2 regions of the Massilia sp. DWR3-1-1 genome follow, and region 1 is predicted to be linked to the other one. Evidence: predicted binding sites of a transcription regulator. Region 1 holds the regulator's gene; the other holds the start of a gene.
What was found. The regulator sigma-54, encoded in region 1, starts transcription at its own class of promoters, with help from an activator protein. The targets are predictions, from matches to a motif close to TGGCANGNAANCTGCTTT.
Positions count from the first base shown of each region.

Region 2: ACP7EY_RS20250 (PEP-CTERM sorting domain-containing protein) is a predicted target of sigma-54. The motif match lies at 6,977-6,994, and genes of this name have one in related genera.

Region 1 is NZ_JAFCXL010000005.1:113,775-121,653, reverse strand. Features, by position in the region: gene ilvA (threonine ammonia-lyase, biosynthetic) at 1-708, shown strand, start outside; gene queF (NADPH-dependent 7-cyano-7-deazaguanine reductase QueF) at 728-1,573, shown strand; gene ACP7EY_RS07105 (PTS sugar transporter subunit IIA) at 1,777-2,259, shown strand; gene hprK (HPr(Ser) kinase/phosphatase) at 2,324-3,259, shown strand; gene ACP7EY_RS07095 (PPC domain-containing DNA-binding protein) at 3,259-3,654, shown strand; gene rapZ (RNase adapter RapZ) at 3,723-4,586, shown strand; gene ACP7EY_RS07085 (enoyl-CoA hydratase/isomerase family protein) at 4,602-5,690, opposite strand; gene hpf (ribosome hibernation-promoting factor, HPF/YfiA family) at 5,799-6,155, opposite strand; gene ACP7EY_RS07075 (RNA polymerase factor sigma-54) at 6,235-7,719, opposite strand; gene lptB (LPS export ABC transporter ATP-binding protein) at 7,734-7,879, opposite strand, start outside.
Region 2 is NZ_JAFCXL010000023.1:11,402-19,280, forward strand. Features, by position in the region: gene ACP7EY_RS20215 (VOC family protein) at 1-358, shown strand, start outside; gene ACP7EY_RS20220 (hypothetical protein) at 383-592, shown strand; gene ACP7EY_RS20225 (hypothetical protein) at 624-908, opposite strand; gene udk (uridine kinase) at 1,526-2,167, shown strand; gene ACP7EY_RS20235 (chemotaxis protein CheW) at 2,440-5,013, shown strand; gene ACP7EY_RS20240 (DUF427 domain-containing protein) at 5,132-5,413, shown strand; partial or broken gene ACP7EY_RS20245 (transposase) at 5,412-5,768, opposite strand; gene ACP7EY_RS20250 (PEP-CTERM sorting domain-containing protein) at 6,234-6,938, opposite strand; partial or broken gene ACP7EY_RS20255 (IS5/IS1182 family transposase) at 7,251-7,445, opposite strand; gene ACP7EY_RS20260 (hypothetical protein) at 7,706-7,879, opposite strand, start outside.

The DNA.
Region 1 (7,879 bases):
AGCATTCTTGAACCGGCCGGCGCCCTGGCCGTGGCCGGCGCCAAGGCCTACGTCGAGCGCGCCGCCATGTCCAGGCAGCCCATCGCGGGCCAGACCCTGGTGGCCATCGCCTGCGGCGCCAACATGAACTTCGACCGCCTGCGCTTTGTCGCCGAGCGGGCCGAACTGGGCGAAGCGCGCGAAGCCGTGTTCGCCGTCACCATGCCGGAAGAACGGGGCAGCTTCCGCCGCTTTTGCCAGCTGGTGGGACCGCGCAATGTCACCGAATTTAATTACCGGGTCAGCGACCAGGCCCAGGCCCACGTGTTCGTCGGCATCCAGATCGGCAAGCGCAGCGAGTCCGGCCTGTTGGCGCGCACGTTTGAACAGCACGACTTCAAGACGCTCGACCTGACCCACGACGAGCTGGCGAAATTGCACATCCGCCACCTGGTGGGCGGCAAGAGCGCGCTGGCCCATGACGAGTTGCTCTACCGTTTTGAATTTCCCGAACGGCCGGGCGCCCTCATGCGCTTTCTCGACAGCATGGCGCCGAACTGGAATATTTCGCTGTTTCACTACCGCAACCAGGGCGGCGATGTGGGCCGCATCCTCGTCGGCTTGCAGGTGCCGGCCGAAGAAATGGACGATTTCCGTCGCTTCCTCGCCAGCCTGGGCTACCGCCACTGGGACGAGACGGCCAACCCCGTCTACAAGCTGTTCCTATAAATACATGTAAAGTTGATCGATGATTCCAGATACCGCCGCCGGCACCCCGGCCGACTCTCCGCTCGGCAAGAGCGCCGCCTACCGCAGCGATTACGCGCCCGAGTTGCTGTTTCCCATCGCCCGCCAGGACAAGCGCGATGAGCTCAGCCTGACGGGCACGCTGCCGTTTTTCGGCGTCGATATCTGGAACGCCTACGAGGTGTCGTGGCTGAACATGCGCGGCAAGCCGCAGGTGGCCATCGCCACCATCACGGCGCCCGCCGACAGCCCCAACATCATCGAATCGAAATCGTTCAAGCTGTACCTGAACTCGTTTAACCAGACCCGACTGGCCAACCAAGAGGCCCTGCTGGCGCTGCTGCGGGAAGACCTGGCGGGCGGCTTCGGCGCGCCCGTGCAGGTGAGCCTGGTGTTGCCGGACCAGTTCGACCAGCTCCGGATGGGCGAACTCGACGGCCTGCTGCTCGACCGCCTCGACCTGGAAATCGACAGCTATGCACCGGCGCCGCACGTGCTCACGGCCCGCTTCGACGGCGCCCCCGTGGAAGAAAAGCTGCTGTCGCACCTGCTCAAATCGAATTGCCTGGTCACGGGGCAGCCCGATTGGGCCAGCGTACAAATTCATTATGTGGGCCCCCAGATCGACCAGGAAAGTCTACTGCGCTATCTGATAGGTTTCCGCGAGCACAACGAATTCCACGAACAATGTGTCGAACGCATCTTTGTCGATATCCTGCGCGCCTGCAAACCGCAAAAACTGGCCGTGTATGCCCGTTATACCCGGCGCGGGGGGCTTGATATCAACCCATGGCGTACCAACTTTACCAGTGGGCGCCCACCGAATTTGCGTAACGCGCGGCAATAAAAGGGCAAAATTGGCTGTTTTTTGATCGCGCGCAAGCGCAGTTTGCTGCGCCGTTGACCTTGACCGCAGGCGGGCCTAGTCTCAACCTTCACGCCGACCGTTGTTGTATCGTTGCACTGTGATAAATGCCATGCGGGGGCCCGCAAACAGGCCTATAATTCCGGCTCGCAAGTCACTGTGCCCAGAGCACGATTTCTAGTGTCATGACCAATCTTAGCAAAATCTTATCCCTTGAGAATGTCCAGCTTGATCTCGAAGTGTCCAGCAAAAAGCGGGCATTCGAACAGGCGGGCCTGATTTTCGAGAACAATTGCGGCATCGCCCGCTCGACCGTCTCCGACAACCTGTTCGCCCGCGAACGGCTGGGATCCACGGGCCTCGGTCATGGTGTTGCCGTGCCGCACGGCCGTATCAAGGGCAGCAAGAGCCTCAAGTCGCCGCTGGCCGCCTTCGTGCGCCTGCTCGAACCGATTCCGTTCGAGTCGCCCGATGGCCAGCCTGTCAATTTGCTGTTCTTCCTGCTCATTCCCGACCACGTTACCCAGCAGCACCTGGAAATTCTGTCGGAAATCGCCGAAATATTCTCCGATGACGCCATCCGCACGGCCTTGTCGACGGAAAACGACCCCCGCGCCGTCCATTCCCGCATTATCAATTGGCAACCGAGCCTGCAAGCCTTGGGTTAAACTTCTTTCGTGCCGGCCGCCCTGCCTCCCTACACTGCCGGTCTTGACTGAATGAAGACCTTCCATGCTGCAATCCCCGCTGACCATTCAACGGCTGTACGACGACAACCGCGAAAGCCTGCAACTGGGCTGGTTCGCCGGCTTTCCCGGCGGCGAGCGCCTCATTTCCGGTGACGTCGCCTCGGCCGCCGACCAGGTCGGCCACCTGAACCTGATCCACCCGGGCCGCATCCAGGTCTTCGGCCACCAGGAACTGACCTATTACCACCGCCTCAAATCGAATTCGCGCAGCCACGTCATCGGCGAACTGATCGCCGGCGGCCCGCCCGCCCTGATCATCGCCCAGGGGCTCGACACCCCGCCCGACATCCTCGCCATCTGCGACGAGCAGAACATTCCCCTGTTTTCCACCCCGCTGCCGGCGGCCCAGGTGATCGATTACCTGCGCGTGTACCTGTCGAAAAAGCTGGCGCAACGGATCATCATGCACGGCGTGTTCATGGACGTGCTGGGCGTGGGCGTGCTCATCACGGGTGACTCCGGGCTGGGTAAAAGCGAACTGGGGCTCGAACTCATTTCGCGCAGCCATGGCCTGGTGGCCGACGACGCCGTCGAGTTTTCCCGCATCGCGCCCAACATGATCGAGGGCCGCTGCCCGCCCCTGCTGCAAAACCTGCTGGAAGTGCGGGGCCTGGGCCTGCTCGACATCAAGGCCATTTTTGGCGAAACGGCGGTGCGCCGCAAGATGCGCCTGAAACTGATCGTGCACCTGGTGCGCCGCAGCGCGCTGGAAGAGGAAGCCGAGCGCCTGCCCTTCCTGTTCCCCACCGAAGACGTGCTCGGCTTGCCGGTGCGCAAGGTGGTCATTCCCGTGGCGGCCGGCCGCAACATCGCCGTGCTGCTCGAAGCGGCCGTGCGCAACACGATCTTGCAATTGCGTGGCATCGACACCTTGCAGGAATTCATGGAACGCCAGCGCCAGGCGATGAGCGGCGACTGATGGACCTGCTGCCCATGCGACTGGCGCCGGGCGCCGACCTGCGGCGCGCGCTCGAGGCGGCCGGCGCGGGCGGCGCCTTCGTCGTCTCGGCCATGGGCAGCTTGCGCGATGTGCAATTGCGCTTCGCGGGCGCGGCCCAGCCGACCTTGCTGCCGGGCGACTTCGAAATCGTCTCGATGGCGGGCGCCATCACCGCCGAGGGCGCCCATTTGCACATGGCGGAGGCGGACGCGGCTGGCGCCGTGTTTGGCGGCCACGTCGTGTATGGCAACCTGGTGCGCACCACGGCGGAAGTGCTGCTCGCGCCCACCCCGGGCTGGCACTTGGCGCGCCAGTTCGATCCCGCCACCGGCTATGCCGAACTGGTGGTGCGCGCCGCCGACCCGGGCGCCTGAGCAAGCGCACTGAGCATTAAATCGGGGCCTGGCTGCGACTTCGGCCCCGCATGCGGTATCATCGCCCCATGCGCATTGTTCTCATTTCAGGTATTTCAGGCTCCGGTAAATCGGTCGCCCTCAACGTTCTCGAAGACGCCGGCTATTATTGCGTCGACAATCTGCCGCCCGCCTTGCTGGCGCCGCTGGTCGATACCCTGCTGGCCGAAGGCGTGCCCAGCGTGGCCGTCGCCGTCGACGCGCGCAGCTCCGAGTCGCTGGTCGAATTGCCCGTCAATGTGGCCGAACTGAAGGCCCAGGGGCACGACGTCAAGGTCATGTTCCTCACCTCGAATACCCATTCGCTGGTGGCGCGGTTTTCGGAAACGCGGCGCAGCCATCCGCTGTCGCACCAGTTGCGCCCCCAGGAAAATCCGGCGTCGCGGCGCACCCTGATCGAATGCATCACCGAAGAGCGCGAGCGCCTGTCCGCCATCGAACAACTGGGACTGGTCATCGACACCTCGGACTTGTCGGCCAATAAACTGCGCGCCTGGATCAAGGAGCTGGTGGCCCTCGAACGGGCGCCGCTGACGCTGTTTTTCGAGTCCTTCGCCTTCAAGCTGGGCGTGCCGCTCGACGCCGACTTCGTGTTCGACGTGCGCGCCCTGCCGAACCCGTATTACGACATTACCCTGCGTCCCTTGACAGGCATGGACGCCCCCGTGATCGCCTTTCTCGATGCCCAGCCGGCCGCCAGCGAGCTGTTGGAAGACATCCGCGCGTTCATCGAAAAATGGCTGCCCTCGTTCAAGACGGACAACCGCAGCTACCTGACGGTGGCGCTGGGCTGCACGGGTGGCCAGCACCGCTCGGTGTACATGGCCGAGCGCCTGGCGGCGTATTTCGGCCCCACCGAACGGGTGGTGCTGCGCCACCGCGAGCAGGCGTAGCGCAGGCCCGGTGATTTAGACGCCCAGATCGCGCAAGGGATGGGCGCGCGCCGGCCACGGCGAGGCGAAAAACTGCGCGACCATGGCATCGCTGACGGCGTCGAGGGTGGGCGGATTCCAGCGGGGCGCATTGTCCTTGTCGATCACCAGCGCGCGGATGCCCTCGAGCACTTCGCCATGCTCGAAATTACGCCGCACCAGGATGCGCTCCATGCGCAGGCAGTCGGCGAGGTCCAGTGTGGCTCCCCGATTTAACAATTCCAGCGTCACTTTCAGCAGCAGCGGCGAGCGCTTGCGCATGGCGGCCAGGGCTTTTTGCATGGGCTCACTGTCATCCTTCTCCAGCGAGGCCATGATCGCTTCGATCGTGGGCAAGCTGAAATGGCGGTCGATGGCGGCGCGCTGGTCTGCCAGCGGGGCGACGCCGGCGGTGCTGCGCAGCGGCGCGGCGAAGGCGGCGACGGCCTCGCGCAATTGCGCGCCCGGCGTGCGCTCAATCAGTTCGAGCAGCGCCGGCATGGTGGCCTGGGTGACGAAGGTGTCGGCCAGGCCGCAATACAAGGCGTCGGCGGCGCGCACCGTCAAGCCCGTCAAAGCCAGGTAGTAGCCCAGTCTGCCGGGCGCATGGCTGAGAAAATAACTGCCGCCCACGTCGGGAAACAGGCCGATGTTTACTTCAGGCATGGCCAACTTGCTGCCGTCGGTGACCACCCGCAGGCCCCGCTCGCGGTGCGCTTCCGACACGCCCAGGCCACCGCCCATGACGACGCCGTCCATCAGGGCGATATAGGTTTTCGGGTAAAAGTGGATCAGGTGGTTGAGGCGGTATTCCTCGGTAAAAAAATCTTCCAGCGACGCGCTGCCGCCCGTGGTGGGCAAGGTGCCGACATCGTAAAAATACCGGATGTCGCCGCCCGCGCACAAGGCCTTGTCGGTGCTGCTGCGCAGGACCACGGCGTCGATCGCGGCGTCGTCCTGCCAGGCCAGCAGCGCATCGGTGAGCGCGCGGATCATGTCCAGCGAGAGCGAATTGAGGGTGCGCGGGCGGTCCAGCGTGATGATGCCGGTGCGCACAGCGATGCGGGTCTTGACGAAGTCGGTCATGGCGTGGGGACTGGAATAAAACGCCTATTTTAGCAGTCGCCCCGCGCACAAGCGGCCGCCCCAATGACAAGGGCGCCTTGACGGCGCCCTCATCCGAATTGGTCGGCCTTAAGCGGCAGCGGCCGGGAGTTCTTGCTCGGACAGGTGCTTGATGGCCTGGTGGTCGTGGTCCTGGATCTGGGATTTGTATTTCATGACCTGGCGGTCGAGCTTGTCGATGAGACAGTCGACGGCGGCATACAGGTCGTGCGACAGGGCGTTGACGTTGATGGTCTTGCCCGGCAATCGGAGGTTGATTTCGGCTTTCTGCCGTTTTTCTTTTTCAGTCAGATTATCGACGGTGAGAATGACAGCAATGTCGATCACTTGGTCAAAATGGCGCCGCACGCGTTCCAGTTTGCTCTGTACGTAGTCACGGATGGCTGGGGTCACTTCAAGATGATGTCCGCTGATTGTGAGATTCATACACACTCCTTAGATGATGTCGCTTCCTGTTCATGCATGCCGCATAAAGCGGGACGTAGAGGAACACTGAAAAAACGATCTACAGATTCTTGCGGAGAGCGACAGGTGGAATCTTGAGCGCTTCACGGTATTTGGCCACCGTGCGGCGCGCAATGACCATCCCCTGTTCCCCCAGCATATCTGCGATCTTGCTGTCTGAAAGTGGGTTCTTCGGGTCTTCCGCTCCTGTCAATTGCACGATCAGTGCCCGGATCGCTGTCGACGATGCTTCGCCGCCGGCGTCGGTCGCTACGTGGCTGCCAAAGAAATATTTCAACTCAAACATTCCATGCGGGGTCAGCATGTATTTTTGAGTGGTTACCCGAGAGATAGTGCTCTCGTGTAGGCCCAGTGTATCAGCAATTTCACGCAGCACAAGTGGCCGCATGGCAACTGCGCCGTGCGAGAAGAAATTTCTCTGGCGCTCGACGATGGCCTCGGCCACGCGCAAAATTGTGTCGAAGCGCTGGCGCATATTTTTGATCAGCCACTTCGCTTCCTGCAGCTGCGCGCCCATCTGGCTCTCGCCCTTGCCCTGCTTGAGCAGGTTGGCGTACATGCTGTTCACGCGCAGGCGCGGCATGACGTCGTTGTTCAGGCTCACGGTCCAGCCGCCGCGGCCCTTCTTGACGATGACGTCGGGCACCACGTAGTCGGAGGCGCCGGCGCCGAAGCCGGCGCCCGGGTGCGGATTGCACTGGCGGATTACCGCTTGCGCTTCGCGCAGGTCCTCGTCATCGCAGTCGAGGGCTTTTTTGAGTTTGTTAAATTCGCGCTGGGCGAACCAGGTCAGGTGATTGCAGACGATGTCGAGGGCCATGCGGCGCGTCACCAGCGGCACGCCCGCCATGCGCCGGATCTGGATCGCCAGGCACTCGGCGGCGTTGCGCGCGCCCACGCCGGGCGGGTCAAAACTTTGCAGCAGCGACAAGGCGGTTTTCAGCTCGTCCGGATCGATCTCGAGTTCGGCCGGCATGCGCTCGAGGATGTCGTCGAGCGATTCGGTCAGGTAGCCATTGTCGTCGAGCGCGTCGATCATCAGTTCGACCAGCGCGCGGTCGCGCACTTCGAGCATGGCCAGGCGCATCTGCTCACACAGGTGCTCGCGCAGGCTGGTGGCCGTCGCCTCGATCTGCGGGCGCGAATCCTCGTCGTCGGGCGACTTGTTGCGCGACGCTTCGCTCCAGTCCTCGCCGTCGCCGCTGGTGTCCTGGGCGCTCTCGCCGCCCATGTCGACGTTCTCGCCGCTGTCGGCCGCCGGCGCGTCGGCGCTGGGCGGCGCATCCTGGTTCGACACTTCCGGCGCTTCGGCGTTGCCGCTGGCGCCGACGGCGCCATCGGCCAGCAGGCGTACCGAGTTGTCGAGCGGGTCGTCGAGACGCTCGAGCAGGGGATTGTCGGACAGCAGATGCTCGAGCTCCTGGTGCAGTTCGAGCGTCGACAACTGCAGCAGGCGGATCGACTGCTGCAGCTGCGGCGTGAGCGCCAGGTGCTGCGACGTGCGTAGTTGGAGGGACTGTTTCATGGTTCGTCAGTGGCCTACATGCGGAAGTGTTCGCCCAGATAGACCCGCCGCACCGACTCGTCGGCGATGATGTCATCGGGGCGCCCGGAGGCCAGCACGGCGCCCTGATTGATGATGTAAGCGCGGTCGCAGATGCCCAGCGTTTCGCGCACATTGTGGT
Region 2 (7,879 bases), on a different contig from region 1:
GGACAAATCCAAGGCCTTTTTTTCCGCGCTCGGTTTTACGTTCAATGCCCGGTTCAGCGGCGAGAACGCAGCGCTCATGCAGATCGTCGGCGACACCATCGAAGCCATGCTCACGACCGAGCCGTTCTTTCAGTCCCTGATCGACAAGCCCATGGCGCAGGCGAAGCACGCCAATGAAATGGTCATCTGCCTGAGCTGCGAAAGCCGCGACGAAGTCGATGCCCTCATCGCCAGGGCCGTTGCCGCTGGCGGGCGCACGCCGCATCCGCCGGAGGACCATGGCTTCATGTATGACCAGGGTTTCGAGGACATCGATGGCCACCTGTGGAACCTGGTCTGGGTGGCGCCAGAGGCATGAGCAGGGCCGGGCGGGAAGGGGCCGATGCCAATGGTGGCGCAGGATGCGTCGGCCCGCATTCCGGTCTGCCCGCGCGCCGAGCACAATAGCGCCACCCGTCGCCATGGCGCGGACGCATTCCGGTCATTGCTCGAAGCGTTCGCAGGCAATGAAACGTTGAAAACGATACCGAAGGCGCAAAATGCGAAAGCAATCGCCGCCGAACGCGAGCCGCGCTACGGCCTGGTCTTGTGATCAGCGAAGAATCTGCCGGTCGGCTGCGGCCTCAGGCGTGTGCGACGCGTTTTCTTCCGCAGCAGTACATGCCTTGATCTGCCTTGGCAGTTTTTCCGCAGGTTTTGCAACTGAAAACTTGCGCTTCGCTCGACACGCGCCTGAATGCCTTGGCCCGCACGCCACTGGCGTCCCAGGTGGTGCCGAGGAATTCCATTCCGGCAGCGGTCGCTTGCCGTACCGATGACGCCTCGTAGGCGAGGAAAATGACACTGTCATCGCCGCTCGGAAAACCATCAGCGGCAATCCTTGACTGCCACGTAGTGAAGCTCTCCATGTCGATACGATCCTTTTAATAACATCGTCATCGATTCGGCGATATCGGGGTGAATTCCGGCCCTTGGAGCAAAAATATATTACTCTTGGTTTGTTATGTGCTGCGACCTTTGGTCAATATGTGAGGTCAGCGATCGCTCGCGTCAATGGTAATCAGGCGCATTTAAGTCGAGACAAATTGTAGCATTAATTTGTTTCTTAATGGTAATAATTCGATGGAATGTCCAAGCTGGAATTGTGTAAATAGCACGCAATCGGCCGGGCGGACGTACTATATGCAGCAATGTTGATTCTTTGGCAAGCAAGGCCGGGCGACACTGCGTCGTCATCGTGTATATTATTCGATACCCGTGATTAATACCAATCATCGTATAAAGTCCAGATCGCGGCAGGGGGCTTTTTATGGTCGGTCCCGATTATTGTCGGTATATTATTTCAAGTCGAAACGGCCAGGCCGCCAGGCGCGATAGTGTTGCCAGGCCGCCTTGACATCATCGATGGTGCTTGTTTGGAAAGCTTGTTCGCGCGGCCATGGCAAGACTTCTCGTTCTCCCGTAATCGCGGCAAAACCACCATCGGCTGCTGTCCGTTCGGCCGCTGCTCCGGTATCATGCGGGGATGAATCAGAATTCCTTCTCTCCGTTTGTCATTGGGGTCGCTGGCGGAAGCGGCAGTGGCAAGTCAACAGTCTCCCAGCAGGTGCTCGCGTCGTTCGGTGCCGATGTGGTCTCGGTCGTGATGCAGGACGATTACTACTGCGACCAGTCGAGTCTCTCCCCTGAAGTGCGCCGCAAGCAGAATTACGACCATCCGCAGGCCTTCGACTGGCCCCTGCTGGTGCAGCACGTCCAGGCCTTGCGCAATGGCGAAGCGATCGACATGCCCGAGTACGACTTCACCATCGACAACCGCTCCCACAAGACCATTCGCGTCAAGCCCGCCCCCGTCATCGTGATCGAAGGCCTGTTCGCCTTGTACGATGCGGACTTGCGCAAAATGATGTCGCTGAAGATTTTCGTCGACACCGCCCCCGACGTGCGCTTCATCCGCCGCATGCAAAGGGATATCAGCGAACGCGGCCGTTCGGTCGAGAGCATCGTTGGCCAGTACCTGGAAACGGTACGCCCCATGCACAAGCAGTTCATCGAGCCGAGCAAGCGCTACGCCGACGTCATTTTGCCGCACGGCGCCAATGGCCCGGCAGTCGATGTGATCACCACCAAGATCGCCAGCGTCATCGGCCAGTTGCAGCGCCCCTGATCATTGCGCGGGGCGCGAGGTGCCCCGCTGCCCGCGCCCACCCCGGCCCGCCATCGCGGCATGGCCCTGCCCACCGCAGCTGCCCCCCCGGCGGCGGCTGATGTACCGGCACCAGGCGCCCCCGCATACGCCATCGCGGACCTGCACCGCACCAAAGACGACCACGTCCCCGCCGCCGCGGCACAACCATGGCGCGCCCGCGGCGCGTGCCTACCCGAAGTCGCTGGCCTGAAAATTGCTTGCTTTTGTCCTTTTATTTCTGGACAGAATTAATGACCATGCTCACCGCCACTTGTGAGGGCAGCCAGCCATTGCGCCGCATGTTGCCGCACATGCTGCATGTAACCGAGAATCGCGAGACCTTGAAGTCGCTCGAATCGGTCTGGGACGTCTTGAACCTGTTGGGCCAGCTGTCCGGCACCACCACCGAAATGGGCGACACCAAGGCTGCCTTCGCCACCCTGACGACCAGCCTGCTGCACAATCTTGCCTTGACCACCTTTAACAAGCGCGTGCAGGAGATCGCCGCGCAGGCGCAGGTGGCGATCGATATTCTCGTGCGCAATCTGTACGAGCGCACGGCCGACATCGGCTTTCTCGCCATGGACGACGCCGTACGCGCGTTCGCCGCCGCCGGCCCGCGCGGGCCGGCGCCCGAGCGGGCCGCGATGGTCGCGCGCTTGCAGGCCTATGTGCGCCTGTACTCGGTCTACCGCGACGTGGTCCTGGTGGCGCCGTCCGGCGCCGTGCTGGCGCGCTTGCCGGACGGGCCCCCGGTGGACACCATCGGCGATCCCATGCTGGCCCAGGTGCTGGCCAGCCATGCGCCCTACACCGAAGCGACGGTGCGCAGCGACATGTTCCCCGGCCAATCGCGCCAGCTGCTGTACGGCGCGCCCGTGCTCGAGCACGATGGCAGCGTGCTGGGGGCGCTGTTTCTGTGCTTCGATTTTGACAATGAAACCCAGCGCATCTTCGAGAGCCTGTGCCGCGCCGGGGACTGGAGCGTCATCACGCTGCTCGACCAGGATGGCCGGGTGATCGCCAGCAGCGATCCCTACCAGGTGGCCCCGGGTGCGCTGCTCAACGCGCCCTTTGGCGACGGCCACCTGACGCGCTTTGCCGGCACCAGCTACCTGAGCGCGCGCCGCGTGGCGCAAGGCTTCCAGGGCTACAAGGGGCCGCCGGGATGGAGTGCGCTCGTGCTGGTGCCGCTGGCGATGGCGTTCGAGCAGGGCGGCGACGACGACGGCGCCCACGCTGGCGCTGGAGCGGCGGCCACCGATGGCGCCCTGGTGCGAACGATCCTGCGCGGCGCCACCACGTTTTCGCCCGCGCTGCAAGCGATCCCCGCGCAGGCCGACGCCATCCAGCGCGAACTCAATCGCTCCGTGTGGAACGCGAACATTCGCCAGGGTGCCGCCGGCGAGGCGGCGGCCAACCCGGCGTTCTCGAAGGTGCTGCTGGGCGAGATCGTGCGCACCGGCACCCGCATGAAGGACGTGTTTACGCGCTCGATCACGGACCTGCAGACCATGACGGTCAGCGCGCAGCTCGACGACTGCCAGTTCCTCGCCGCGCTGGCGATGAACATCCTCGAGCGCAATCTGTACGAGCGCGCCAACGATTGCCGCTGGTGGGCGCTCGATCCTTTGCTGCGCTCCCTGCTGGGTGATGCCGGCGCCAGCGCGCGCCAGGAGCAGCTGGGCGCGCGCCTGGCCGCCATCAACGCGCTCTATTCGGTGTATGACAGCCTGCTGCTGTTCGATGCGAGCGGCGTGGTGGTGGCCGTGTCGCGGCCGGCGCAGGCGCACCTGGTCGGCCGCCGGCAGGACGCCGCATGGTGCACCGACGCGCTGCAGGTGGCCGACGACGGCTACGTGGTGTCGGAATTCGCCGCCACCGAGGTCTATGGCGGCCGTCCCACCTACATCTACAGCGCGCCAGTGCGCAATGAGGCAGGCGAGCGCTGCGGCGGCATCGCCGCGGTGTTCGACAGCGCGCCGCAACTCGATGCCGTACTGGCGGCAGGCTTGCCCGCTTCAACCGGCGCCTTCGCCCTGTTCATCGATGCCGACGACAACGTCGTCGCTTCGACCGATGCCAGCCGCGTCGCGGGCGCCAGGGCGGGCATGCCGGCGCCCTTGCGCGCGGCGGCGCTGGACGGCGGCACGGCGCGCCTGATCGCGCTCGGGGGCCAGGTGCTGGCGGTGGGCGCGCGGGCCTCGTCCGGCTACCGCGAGTACCGCGGCACGGAAGGACGGGCCGGGCAGCCCTTGCTGGCCCTGGTGTGCGTGCCCTTGTGCGTCGACGATGGCAGGCAGGCCGAGGACGATGGTGGCGCCACCGGCCTGGCCGCGGCCCCGGCCGCGGCCAGGGCCGCGCCAGCGCCGGCCGGCGCGACGGTCGACATCGCCACCTTCTACGTGGGGCGCTACCTGCTGGGCGTGCCGGCGGCGTCCGTGGTGGAGGCGATCCCCTTCGGCGGTATCGTGCGCCTGCCCAACACGTCCGACAAGCTGTGCGGCGCCACCATCTACCAGGGCAGCACCATCCTTCTCTACGACCTGCACCACGCGCTCGGGGTGGCGGCCCGCGGCAAGCGCGAGCACATGCTCACGGTGGTGCTGCAGGGCGAGGGCGGGCGCCGCTTCGGCGTGCTGGTCGAGCGGCTGGGCGACATCGCGGCGGTCGCCGCGGCCGCTATCGCGCCCGTCAGCAGCGTTTTCATCGGCATCACGCCGCTGCTGGCGTCGGTGGTGACATCGCACGCCGGCGACGCCGGCCAGATGCTCACGTTGCTGGCGGTCGATAAAATCGTGGCGATGCTCAGCCAGGCGGCCTAGCCGGGCAGCCGCGGCAGGGCAGGCCCCGGATCGGGACGCGCCAGCACGGCCGCGCCCGACTTGCTACAATCGGCCAGCAGCTTCCCGACGCAGCATCTCACCCACCTTCGGAGACCCCATGAAAGCCACCTGGAACGGTCAAGTCCTGGCCCACTCGAACGACACCCTGGTCGTCGAGGGCAACCATTATTTTCCGCCGTCCGCCCTGGACATGCAGTTTTTTAAACCCTCCGACAAGACCACCGTCTGTTCGTGGAAAGGCACGGCCAGTTACTACGACATCGAGGCCGGTGGCAAGGTCAACAAGGATGCCGCCTGGTTTTATCCCGATCCCAAGTCCGCAGCGAGCAATATTGCCGGTTACATCGCTTTCTGGAAGGGCGTCGAGGTGACGGCTTAAGTGGGAGCGCACGCTGATCGACCCGCAGATGGTATTGCAGCCGGGTTTGCCGCGATCGGTCGGGTTTCGGCCCGCAGGCGCACCTCCGGCAGGGGCAGGTAAGCTTGCAGCGTCAACGCAAGCCCGATCCCCCATGATCTGGTCATGCTCGCGCAGCCGTCGCAGAATCGCCTTGTGAATACGTCTGCCAGACGCCTGCTGGCAGCCATTCATGGCGGCGACGCCAGCACCTCATGCCACTGCCGCAGCCGAGTTCGCGCGGCAGGCGCCCCCATGGTGTACCGGTCTTGAGGGCAAACAAGAGTCCGGTGAGGGCCGCGCGATTATCGATGCGTGGCTATCCGCCTTTGGGCGATCGGTGATCGATCGGACGATGCGCTGCGATCCGCGACACCGCCGCTGCGCGATTTTCAGGAGTTCGGGAGGGCTTATCCTACGCATGAAAATTTCAAGTTTTTGCGTTTTTACACAGCCTGGACCCAAGGCGGCCGCTCATCAAATTGCCAGCTTGACCACGCTTGGCCCGTACGGGAACTGGAATTATGTCAAACGCGAGCCAGCCACGGCAGAACGGAGGCACGTTCGGCACGAAATACTGAAGGTATGCGATAGCCGTCCAGGTCGCGCACCTCGTCAATGAGCAGTGCGGCGTGTCCTTTTATCACCCAGCCTTGCCTGGGTCGCCATCGTCGTCACCACCGCCCTGCGGGCCGCGCGGTCGACTTCGGGGTAAGTAACAAGCTGTTCCAGGGCGAGACACGAGACAGAGACACAAAAAAAGCCTGCATTCGCAGGCTTTTTCGATGCTACATTCGCGAATTTACGCTTTCTTGCGGCGTGCGACAGCAACACCGAGGAGGCCAAGCCCCACCAGTGCCAAACTAACAGGCTCGGGCACAGCTCCAGAAGTTGCATACTTGACCTCCTCGGTCAGGAACGCCCGTTCCGCGTCGCTATTGGCGTGGTAAAAATAGTCCGTGGACGTGACGATGAAGTGGCCAGCGCCAAAATCGGCGTAGACGCCGTTCGCTCCTGCTGCACTGGAAATGAAAGTTTTCCAAGTTGCGTTGGCAATAATGTTACCGAGGTGCGAGTTATCTGCAAAAACAGTCGACTCCGACACAAATTTATGGTCGACAACATTTAAGTTGCCGGAAAAACTAGCCGACCCGAACGTGATCCCAGAACCTGTCAAGGCACTCTTCGCATTTTGAGCGCCATCGAAAATGACGCCACCGCCACCACTAACGTAGTCGCGCAAGGTATTCCAAAAAGAGGGCGAGTAGGTCGAACCGGACCAAGAGAAGATCAAGGCATCGTATTTAGAGAGCAACGTGGCAGAACTCATTCCAGCAAGCGTTGCGCCCGAGATGTTAGAAATCGTATCGCCCACCGCTGCCGCCGCAATTGTGGCATTTGCTGATGTATTGCCAGAGGTATCGATAACAGCGATGACGGAAGCGTGTGCAGTGCCTACCAAGGTTGCGGCTACAGCCAACGCAGTCAGATAATTTGCCAGTTTCATGTGAGTCCTTAGTGTAGTTCAAAGAATTTCTTAACTCTTAGGCACAAATCATGCCATCAATTTAAGTCATTGATTTTGTGGAATATTTATTTCCGATGCGGAATATAATTTTCTAGCTGTAAAATTTATCGACAGCTTGCGCATGCTGCGCTCGATGTAGTTGCTCGAATTTGGTATCGGGATAGGTCATCAATGTCGCTGACCGTTCCCACCCTCGCGGCGACAGGACTTGATTGGCGTTCTGGCAATTTTTGAGCGCACTGGCATGCCCTGGGCACGCAAAGCATGTGGCCTCACCAGAGGGTGCGCCTACTTGAGCGAGGCCACTTGCAATTTCAATGCCGCTATTTTCTCTACCAGCCGCCCCTGTTTCGATTTTGCGGCGCCGGGCTCGTGTCTGTCGGCGCTGTCGAGCTCGGTCAGGTAACGATCGATGCTCGCTTCGATCTCCTCCATCCGTCGCTTGAGTTACGCGTCGGTGAAATTGCGATCGCTGCTGCCATCGATAAGTGCTTGCTTGACACGTCCACATTGGCACAGCTGATGCCGATACGGGTGGGGGCGTCCATCCCTTTGAATTCGGTCCTTCTGCAAGCCTGTCATTTTGATAACGAAAAAAACGGTTGACGAAGCCTATGGGCTGGTTTCGACCCTAAGCAGACTTTGCTCGACGAGGGGCCAGGCTCTTGGTCTGGAATTTATGTCGCGAGGGCCAAAAAATCGCAGACTGTCACGAAGGGCAGGAGCCGAACATAATCAGACACTCATCAACTCTTTTTATTCCACATCGATAAAAAAGTGACTGTTGCAAAACCGCACAGTATGCCGATGCCTATGCCTCTTATCCAAAAATTGTCAGATATCGGGCCAAAATTATATTCATAAGCAAGGACGAGCACCGCAATGACCAATCCAACAAGCATGCTCTGGGCGATAAATTT